Regions from separate parts of the Tepidibacter aestuarii genome, predicted to be linked through region 1. Evidence: riboswitches for the same ligand, from Rfam matches in the RefSeq annotation. Region 1 holds a riboswitch; each other region holds the start of a gene.
The links. Region 1 has a riboswitch for lysine ahead of lysA (diaminopimelate decarboxylase). Riboswitches for the same ligand answer to the same signal wherever they lie in the genome.
Positions count from the first base shown of each region.

Region 2: it holds a riboswitch for lysine, as region 1 does, so the genes downstream of both, kal (3-aminobutyryl-CoA ammonia lyase) here and lysA (diaminopimelate decarboxylase) in region 1, are expected to answer to the same signal.
Region 3: it holds a riboswitch for lysine, as region 1 does, so the genes downstream of both, lysA (diaminopimelate decarboxylase) here and lysA (diaminopimelate decarboxylase) in region 1, are expected to answer to the same signal.
Region 4: it holds a riboswitch for lysine, as region 1 does, so the genes downstream of both, M2214_RS04020 (Na+/H+ antiporter NhaC family protein) here and lysA (diaminopimelate decarboxylase) in region 1, are expected to answer to the same signal.

Region 1 covers NZ_OW235315.1:1,208,084-1,210,294, forward strand. The annotation lists gene M2214_RS05840 (hypothetical protein) at 1-488, opposite strand, end outside; lysine riboswitch at 798-971, shown strand; lysine riboswitch at 1,107-1,272, shown strand; gene lysA (diaminopimelate decarboxylase) at 1,379-2,211, shown strand, end outside.
Region 2 covers NZ_OW235315.1:2,363,660-2,365,870, reverse strand. The annotation lists gene rodA (rod shape-determining protein RodA) at 1-439, shown strand, start outside; gene mgsA (methylglyoxal synthase) at 455-865, shown strand; lysine riboswitch at 968-1,144, shown strand; gene kal (3-aminobutyryl-CoA ammonia lyase) at 1,276-1,656, shown strand; gene kce (3-keto-5-aminohexanoate cleavage enzyme) at 1,668-2,211, shown strand, end outside.
Region 3 covers NZ_OW235315.1:2,290,347-2,292,557, reverse strand. The annotation lists gene leuS (leucine--tRNA ligase) at 1-820, shown strand, start outside; lysine riboswitch at 880-1,049, shown strand; gene lysA (diaminopimelate decarboxylase) at 1,140-2,211, shown strand, end outside.
Region 4 covers NZ_OW235315.1:844,039-846,249, forward strand. The annotation lists gene M2214_RS04015 (sugar phosphate isomerase/epimerase family protein) at 1-549, shown strand, start outside; lysine riboswitch at 617-795, shown strand; gene M2214_RS04020 (Na+/H+ antiporter NhaC family protein) at 941-2,211, shown strand, end outside.

The sequences.
Region 1 (2,211 bases):
GTGAAAAATTCCCATAAAAACACCCATCCACCTATATATATTCCTTCGTGTAAAATATTAAGAAATACGTTTTGTATATCTTTAATAAAAAAATAACCCATACTAAGAAATGAAATAGAAAGAAATAAATACGATAAAGTTTTTTTGTTAAGATTGGATTTGCTCTTTACAAGTCTATCGAGTGCATAGCTGTAATAATTTTTATAGGCTGATAATAAAGCTACTTCTTTCTTTGGATCTTTTTTAGACTCAGGTAAATAAAGAATAATTTGGATATTGAAACTTAAAGGTATATCCTCTGATGAATTTACTACAAAATCATTAAATTCGTCTTCAATATCTCTTTTCTTAAAAGGTGAAGGGTCCCAATCATCATATACATCATCATAATCATCAAGAGACACTTGTATTAAATAAGTATTATTATTTTTATCATATTTATAGTGATTTTGAAAATATCTTTTTTTCCTCATTATATCACCTTTCATTTTTTTATTTGAACAAGTAAATTATTTCTGCCCTTTTGTATAATATAACCTTAATTTATTTTATGCACATTATAACACATTTATTTATCATAGTCCCCAAGTTTTGATAAATTATTTTTGTTTCCACTTTTACTTAAATAGCTGACATATTTACTTCTAACAACTTTATTAAATGCATTTTTTCAGTGGTTCATTTCTGATGATACTAAAATTTAAAACTTTATTTTTAAAAATATTGTTGACTCTCAGTATAATATCTGTTAGAATTCTTTTAAACAATTAATCAGAAAATAAAAAAAAATATAAACAATATGATATAGAGGCCGCGGTTGCAATTAGTACTGCATATGATAGATATATACAGGAAAGGTCCAACCGCCGAAATACATAGATGAATAAATCCTATGTATTGGGACTATGTTGAATAAACATAGTACTGTCTTTAGAAAATAGCCCAATTTTCTAAAGGAGGACTTATCATGTTGGGGCAAAAGGAATAGATGTTTTTGTATAAAACAGTATTTTAGTTTTGTATAAAGCAGTTATGAGTGCCTTTTGCTCATAACTGCTTTTTTATATACAAGGAATTATTACATTTAAAAATAAAAAATATAAACAATATGATATAGAGGCCGCGGTTGTAAAGAGTACAGCATATAAATGTTATAGATTGGAAAGGTCCAACCGCCGAAATACATAGAATTTATGTATTGGGACTATGTTGAATAAGCATAGTACTGTCTTTAGAAAATAGCCCAATTTTCTAAAGGAGGACTTATCATATTGGGGCAAAAGGAATTATTGTTTTTATATAAAATATACTTTGATTTTGTATAAAACAGTCATGAGTACCTTTTGCTCATGACTGTTTTTTTTATTTATAAAAAAGCATGAAAAATGAAAACATATATAAGAGAGGTGACGTTATAATGAAATTATTTGGAACAATGAATATAAATGATATGGGAAATTTTGAAATAGGAAATTGTGATGTAGTTGATTTAGCTAAAGAGTATGGAACTCCACTATATGTAGTAGATGAAGAGTTAGTTAGGGATAATTGCAAATTATTTAATAAAAGTTTTTCGTTGAAAGGAATTAATACTGAAGTAATATATGCTTCTAAAGCATTTTTAAATTTAGCTATATGTAAAATTATAAAAGCTGAAGGGTTATGTTTAGATGTTGTATCTGGTGGAGAACTATATACTGCGTTAAAAGCAAATTTTCCTCCAAATAAAATATATATGCATGGAAATAACAAAACAGAAGAAGAATTAACTTTAGCTATTAAATCAGGTGTAGGTAGAATAATAGTAGATAATAGACAAGAATTAGACTTATTAGAGAGCTTATGTGAAGAATTAGATAAAAAAATAGATGTATTATTAAGAGTAAATCCAGGAATAGAAGCATATACCCATGAGTATATTCAGACTTCTAAAAATGATTCAAAGTTTGGTGAATCAATATTTAGTGATGATATTCATTTTGTAATAAATAAATTTCAAATGAGTGATAGAGTCAATTTAAAGGGATTTCATTGTCATATAGGTTCTCAAATTTTTGAGGAGCAGTCATTTTATTCAAGTGTTTTAGCTATGTTTGAATTTATAAAAGAAATAAAAGATAAGAGTAATTTTACTACTGAAGAATTAAATTTAGGTGGAGGGTTTGGAGTACGCTATACTGATGAAGATGATCAAATTGATATAAAAAAGTG
Region 2 (2,211 bases), 1.2 Mb from region 1:
TGGAAATTATCAGGTTATTCAGTCTATGGTAGCAATAGGATCTGGAAAGATATTTGGAAAAGGTCTTTTTAAAGGAACTCAAAATCAATATAATTTCCTTCCTGTACAGGAAACAGATTTTATATTCGCTGTATTAGGAGAAGAATTAGGCTTAATCGGTGGAGTTGTATTAGCACTGTTGTTTTCCTTGTTTTTAAATAGAATACTTAAAATAGCAAAGAATGCAAAGGATTTTTATGGAACTTTAATAACAATAGGCGTATTATTTATGTTCTTGTATCAAATTATTCAAAATATAGGAATGGCTATAGGACTTATGCCTGTTACTGGAGTTACTCTTCCTTTTGTTAGTTATGGTGGGAGTTCTTTGGTTACTAGTATGATGGCTCTTGGTATAGTATTAAATGTATCTATGAGAAGAAAAAAGATAAACTTTTAAAGGAAGTGTATATATATGAATATAGCTTTAATAGCTCATGACAGGAAAAAAGAAACTATGGTTAATTTTACAATAGCATATAAAGATATATTAGAAAAACACAATTTGTATGCTACTGGAACTACAGGACTTAGAATTCAAGAGGGATCTGGACTTCAAGTAAATAGATTTTTATCTGGGCCATTAGGAGGAGACCAACAAATCGGTGCAAAAATTGCAGAAGAAGATATGGATTTAGTTATATTTTTAAGAGATGCATTAGAGTCTCAGCCTCATGAGCCAGATATACAAGCTTTAATAAGGTTGTGCGATGTACATTATGTTCCAGTAGCTACTAACTTAGCAAGTGCTGAGATATTTATAAAAGCTATTGAAAGAGGAGATTTAGATTGGAGAAGTGTAAGAAAAACTAACATGTTCAAATAATTAAGCAAAAATATGCTATCTAGATTCTAGATAGCATATTTTTTTTGCATATAAATAGATATTTAATCATATTTATTAGTGTAAAGGAAAAACTTAATTATTTGCATGAATAGAGGCCGCAGGAAAAAGGGTAATTTTTAATTTTAAGGAGAAGAACCTCTGATATTAAAGATGAATGGTTTTCTTGCCGAAAGAATTTGTTTGTTCTTAAATGAGTTCTTGGGTACAAAGTGCATAGCTTTGTAACTGTCATTTATATTATGATGTGCTATTTATGTGGTGGGAATAAAGATTTTCATTGCGTAAATTAGCACTATTTTAAAGCGTTGAAAATAATTATTTTCAACGCTTTTTATCGCTAAGTAAATTATAAAGAAAGTAAATTTTTTAAACAAAAAGGGGGATGAATTATGGATGTTTTGATAAGAGTTAGAATGAGCTTACATGATGCACATTATGGAGGAAACTTAGTTGATGGAGCAAAGATGCTTCAGCTATTTGGAGATGTAGCTACAGAACTTTTGATTAGAAATGATGGAGATGAAGGTCTTTTTAAAGCATATGACAATGTTGAGTTTTTAGCACCTGTCTATGCGGGTGACTATATAGAGGCATATGGGCGTATAGTGAGTGAAGGCAATTCTTCTAGAAAGATGATATTTGAAGCTAGAAAGGTTGCAGTTCAAAGACCAGATATAAATGATTCTGCTGCAGATATACTAGATGATCCTATAGTTGTGTGTAGAGCAAGTGGAACTTGTGTTGTTCCAAAAGATAAGCAGAGAAGATAAGGAGGTAAAATATGGATAAGTTAATTATAACTGCAGCTATATGTGGTGCAGAGGTTACAAAGGCTCATAACCCTACGGTTCCGTATACTGTTAAAGAGATAGGAGATGAAGCGCAAAGGGCTTATGAAGCTGGAGCCAGTATAATACATCTGCATGTAAGAGAAGATAATGGACAACCAACTCAAAATATAGAAAGATTTAGAGCTTGTATAAATGAGATTAAAAATAGATGCCCAGACGTTATAATACAACCGTCTACTGGTGGCGCAGTTGGTATGAGTAATGAAGAAAGACTTCAACCTATATATTTGGATCCAGAAATGGCAACACTTGATTGTGGAACATGTAATTTTGGAGGAGACGATATATTTGTAAATTCTGAAAACACGATTAAAGAGTTTGCAATTAAAATGAAAGAGATTAATATAAAGCCTGAAATAGAAGTATTTGACAAAGGTATGATAGATACAGCTATAAGGCTTTTTAAGAAAGGATATATAGATGACAATATGCATTTTAACTTTGTTATGGGAGTTAATGGAGGAATAAGTGCAA
Region 3 (2,211 bases), 1.1 Mb from region 1:
CTTCGTTAAGGTTTTAAAGGATTTAGATATGGTAGATTTTGATGAGCCATTTAAGAACTTATTAACTCAAGGAATGGTATTAAAAGAAGGAGCTAAAATGTCAAAGTCTAAAGGTAATGTAGTTAGTCCTTTAGAGATAATTGAAAAATATGGAGCGGATACTGCTAGATTATTCGTATTATTTGCTGCACCTCCTGAGAGAGATTTAGATTGGTCTGAACAAGGTGTAGAAGGATGTTATAGATTTATAAATAGAGTATTTAGATTAGTAGAAGAGTTAAAGGATTGTGTAAATGCAGAGACTAATCTTGAAAATTTATCTAAAGAAGATAAACAAGCTAGATTTGTTATACATTCTACAATCAAAAAAGTTACTGATGACATATCTGGTAAATTTGGATTCAATACTGCAATATCTGCTCTTATGGAGCTTGTTAATGAGATGTACAAGTATAAAGAAAATGAAAATAGAAAAGAAGGTATACTAAAAGAAGGTATAGAAGCTATAGTAACTATAATCTCACCATTTACACCACACGTTGGAGAACAACTTTGGAGTATTATAGGAAAAGAAGGAAGTGCATCAGAAATATCATGGCCTGAGTATGATGAAACTGCTCTTGTTAAGGATGAGATAGAAGTTGTTGTTCAAATTAATGGTAAGGTTAGAGGTAAGTTAAACTTAAGTGCTAATGTTACAAGAGAAGAAATGCAAGAAAAGGCATTAGCAGATGAAAAAATAAAAGAACTTACTGAAGGCAAGGAAATAGTTAAAGTTATAGCTGTTCCTAAAAAATTAGTTAATATAGTTGTAAAATAAAAAAAGTTGGACATTGTGACTTAATTGTGATACAATTTTAAAAAAATAAAATATTAATAACCTAAGGTAGAGGAGCCGCAATTAATATTAGTTTTATGGAGCTGGCAAGCTTTGAAGTAAGACGAAAGGAATTGTGGCCGAAGATAAATGATATGCAAAGTCATTTTTCTGGCTGTATGCAAAATATGTATGCAGCTGTCATCGGTTTCGATGGAGAGCTACAGAGGTTTTGTTTGAGTATATTAAAACAGCTTGAGCATTCCTTTGGGGTGCTTAGGCTGTTTTTTATTTATACTCAAAAAATAGGGGTGTGATTTAGATGAGGTTATTTGGAAATTACAATGTTAAAGAAAATGAGATGTATATACATGATTTTAAGTTATCTGATATAGCTAAAGAGTTCAAAACTCCTTTATATGTATATGATGAAGAGTTAGTAAGAAACAACATAAGAAAATTCAAGCAAAACTTTGAATGTTCAGGTAAAAATATAGTAGCATATGCGGGCAAGGCTTTTTTAACACCATATATGTGTTCTATATTAAAAGAAGAAGGTGCTTATTTAGATGTAGTATCTGGAGGAGAATTATATGTAGCTAAATACTCAGGCTTTCCTATGAAAAATATTATTTTCCATGGAAATAACAAAAGTAAAAATGAGATAGTTATGGGAATTGATTATGGAGTTGGAAGGTTTGTTGTAGATAATTTTACAGAACTTAAAATGATAGATGAAATAGCGGGTCAAAAAAATAAAAAAATAAATGTGTTGATTAGGATATCACCAGGTGTTGATTCTAATACACATGAATATATAAAAACTGGTGTTATAGATACAAAATTTGGATTCAGTATGAATGAAAAAGATTATTTAGGAGCTGTTAGAAACTGTTTAGAATATAAAAATATAAATCTTTTAGGTATTCATTGTCACGTTGGGTCTCAAATATGTGAGGTTGAGACTTACATAAACTTATCTAATGTTATGATGAATATAATAAAAGAGATTAAGGAAATTTTTAATTATACTATAGAAGAATTTGATATAGGAGGTGGATTTGGAGTTTATTATAATGAAGATACAAATCCAACAGATATAAGAAATTATACAGATACTATATTAAATTCTACAGAATCAAATGCGATCAATATGAATATAAAAATGCCAAGAATAATAATAGAACCAGGAAGATCTATTATAGCTAATTCTGGTGTTACTATTTACGAGGTTGGAGCTATAAAAAATATAAAAGGAGTTAGAAAATATGTATCTGTAGATGGAGGAATGACGGATAATATAAGACCTGCTCTTTATAAGGCAGAGTATGAGGTTGCATTGACTAACAGGGTTGAAGATAGATTTGTTGAAAAAGTTACTGTATGTGGAAAGT
Region 4 (2,211 bases), 360 kb from region 1:
CGTGCTGGTATTGATAGATTGAAAGAAATTATAGGGTTTGGAAAAAATATAGATGCAAGTAGAATAACTATACACATAGGATCAACTCCTTATTTTACATTGACAGATAAAAAATGTTATTTAGATGATATATATCATGAAGAATATAAAAGTATTTTGAAAAGTTCTCTTATAGATTTGAGTGATTATTGTGAAGACAAGATTAGACTTTGTGTTGAAAATTCTGGAAAATTTACTCAGAAATTGTACCAAGAAATTTTAGATGATATTATATATGAAAAAAATGTATTTTTAACATGGGATATAGGTCATTCTTATTTTGAAAAGTATGATGAAATAAAATTTTTCAAAAATAATATAGATAAAATTAAAACTGTTCATGTCCATGATGTAAATGATATAAGTGATCATCAAGTTGTAGGAGATGGGAAGCTTGATTTTTCAAAGTATATAGAGGATATAGGAGCTGAAGATAAGGTTTATATATTAGAGGTAAGACCTAGAGAAAAAGCTTTAGAATCATTAGAAAATTTGAGAAAGTTCATATAAAATTAAAATTTTGTTGTTGACTAAACTAAGAGTGTATTGTATCATTATGAAATAACAAGTGAACGAAAAAAAAGATAGAGGTTGCATTGTTTAATAGTACTGCTTTGGAGTTAAGCACTATGAAGAAGCACGAAAGGAAATAATGCCGAAGCTTTACAACTGATGCTTTAAGGTTGTAGGGTTGGGGTTGCGTATAATATATGCAACACTGTCACAAATACTTATTTGTGGGGAGCTATCATTCAAATGAAAGTAGGCAATTAGCCCTATTTGTAGGGTATTAATTTAAACATGCTTATTTAACCTTGAGTGAAGACTCAAGGTTTTTTTGTTTTGATGGACTCTTCTCCAAAAAATTTCGCTTGTAATCTAAATTTTAGGAGGAGTAAAAATGAGAAAAAGAGGATTTATTTTAATTTTAACTTTTATGTTGTTTGCATTATGCATGAACTTTGGATTTGCAGAAGAGCTAGACCCAGCTCAAGTTAATGCGGATAAGTTTGGGTTATTAACTTTATTACCACCTTTAGTTGCTATAGTTTTAGCATTTGTAACTAAAAATGTTGTGTTATCTTTGTTTTTAGGAGTATTTTCAGGAACGTTTTTGGTTAGTTTAAGTGGTTCTAATGTTTTTATGGCATTATTTAATGGATTTTTATCTATAATAGACAAGGTTTTATCATCTTTAGCAGACCCTTGGGATGCAGGTATTATTCTTCAATGTTTAACTATAGGAGGACTTATTGCACTTATAACTAGAATGGGAGGAGCTAAAGCTATAGCTGAGAGCCTTGCTAAAAGAGCTAAATCTCCTAGAAGTGCTCAATTATTTACTTGGATTTTAGGACTTATAGTATTTTTTGATGATTATGCAAATGCACTTATAGTAGGCCCTATAATGAGACCTGTAACAGATAGAATGAAGATATCAAGAGAAAAATTATCATTTATAATAGATGCAACTGCAGCTCCGATAGCTGGTATTGCTATTATATCTACTTGGATTGGTTATGAAATAAGTTTAATAAAGGATGCTTATGCAAGTATAGGTCAACAGGTAAATGCTTATTCTGTATTTATATCTACTATTCCTTATAGATTTTACAATATATTAATTCTTATATTTATAGTTTGTACTGCTATATTCTTAAGAGAATTTGGACCGATGCTTAAGTGTGAGAGAAGAGCTAGAACTAGTGGAAAAGTTTTAGGTGATGAGATGGATGCTAAGTTTGAAGAGGAAAGTAAAGAGATTCAACCTAAAGAAGGAATTAAGCTTAGTGTATGGAATGCTATAGTTCCTATAGGAGTTTTAATATTTGCATCTTTACTTGGTTTTTACTACAATGGATACAATACTATAATGGGTGGAGAAGATACTGTTTTAATAGAATTATTAAAGAATTCACCTGTTTCATTTGCAGCTGTTAGAGAAACTTTTGGAGCATCTGATGCAAGTATAGTATTATTCCAGGGTGCATTGTTTGCAAGTATAGTAGCTATTATAATGGGTACTAGTCAAAAAATATTCAAGGTATCAGAAGCTATTGATACGTGGGTAAAGGGAATGAATTCACTAGTTATAACAGGTGTTATATTATTACTTGCATGGTCTTTAAGTAGTGTTATAAAAGAGCTTGGAACTGCTAAGTTTTTAGTATC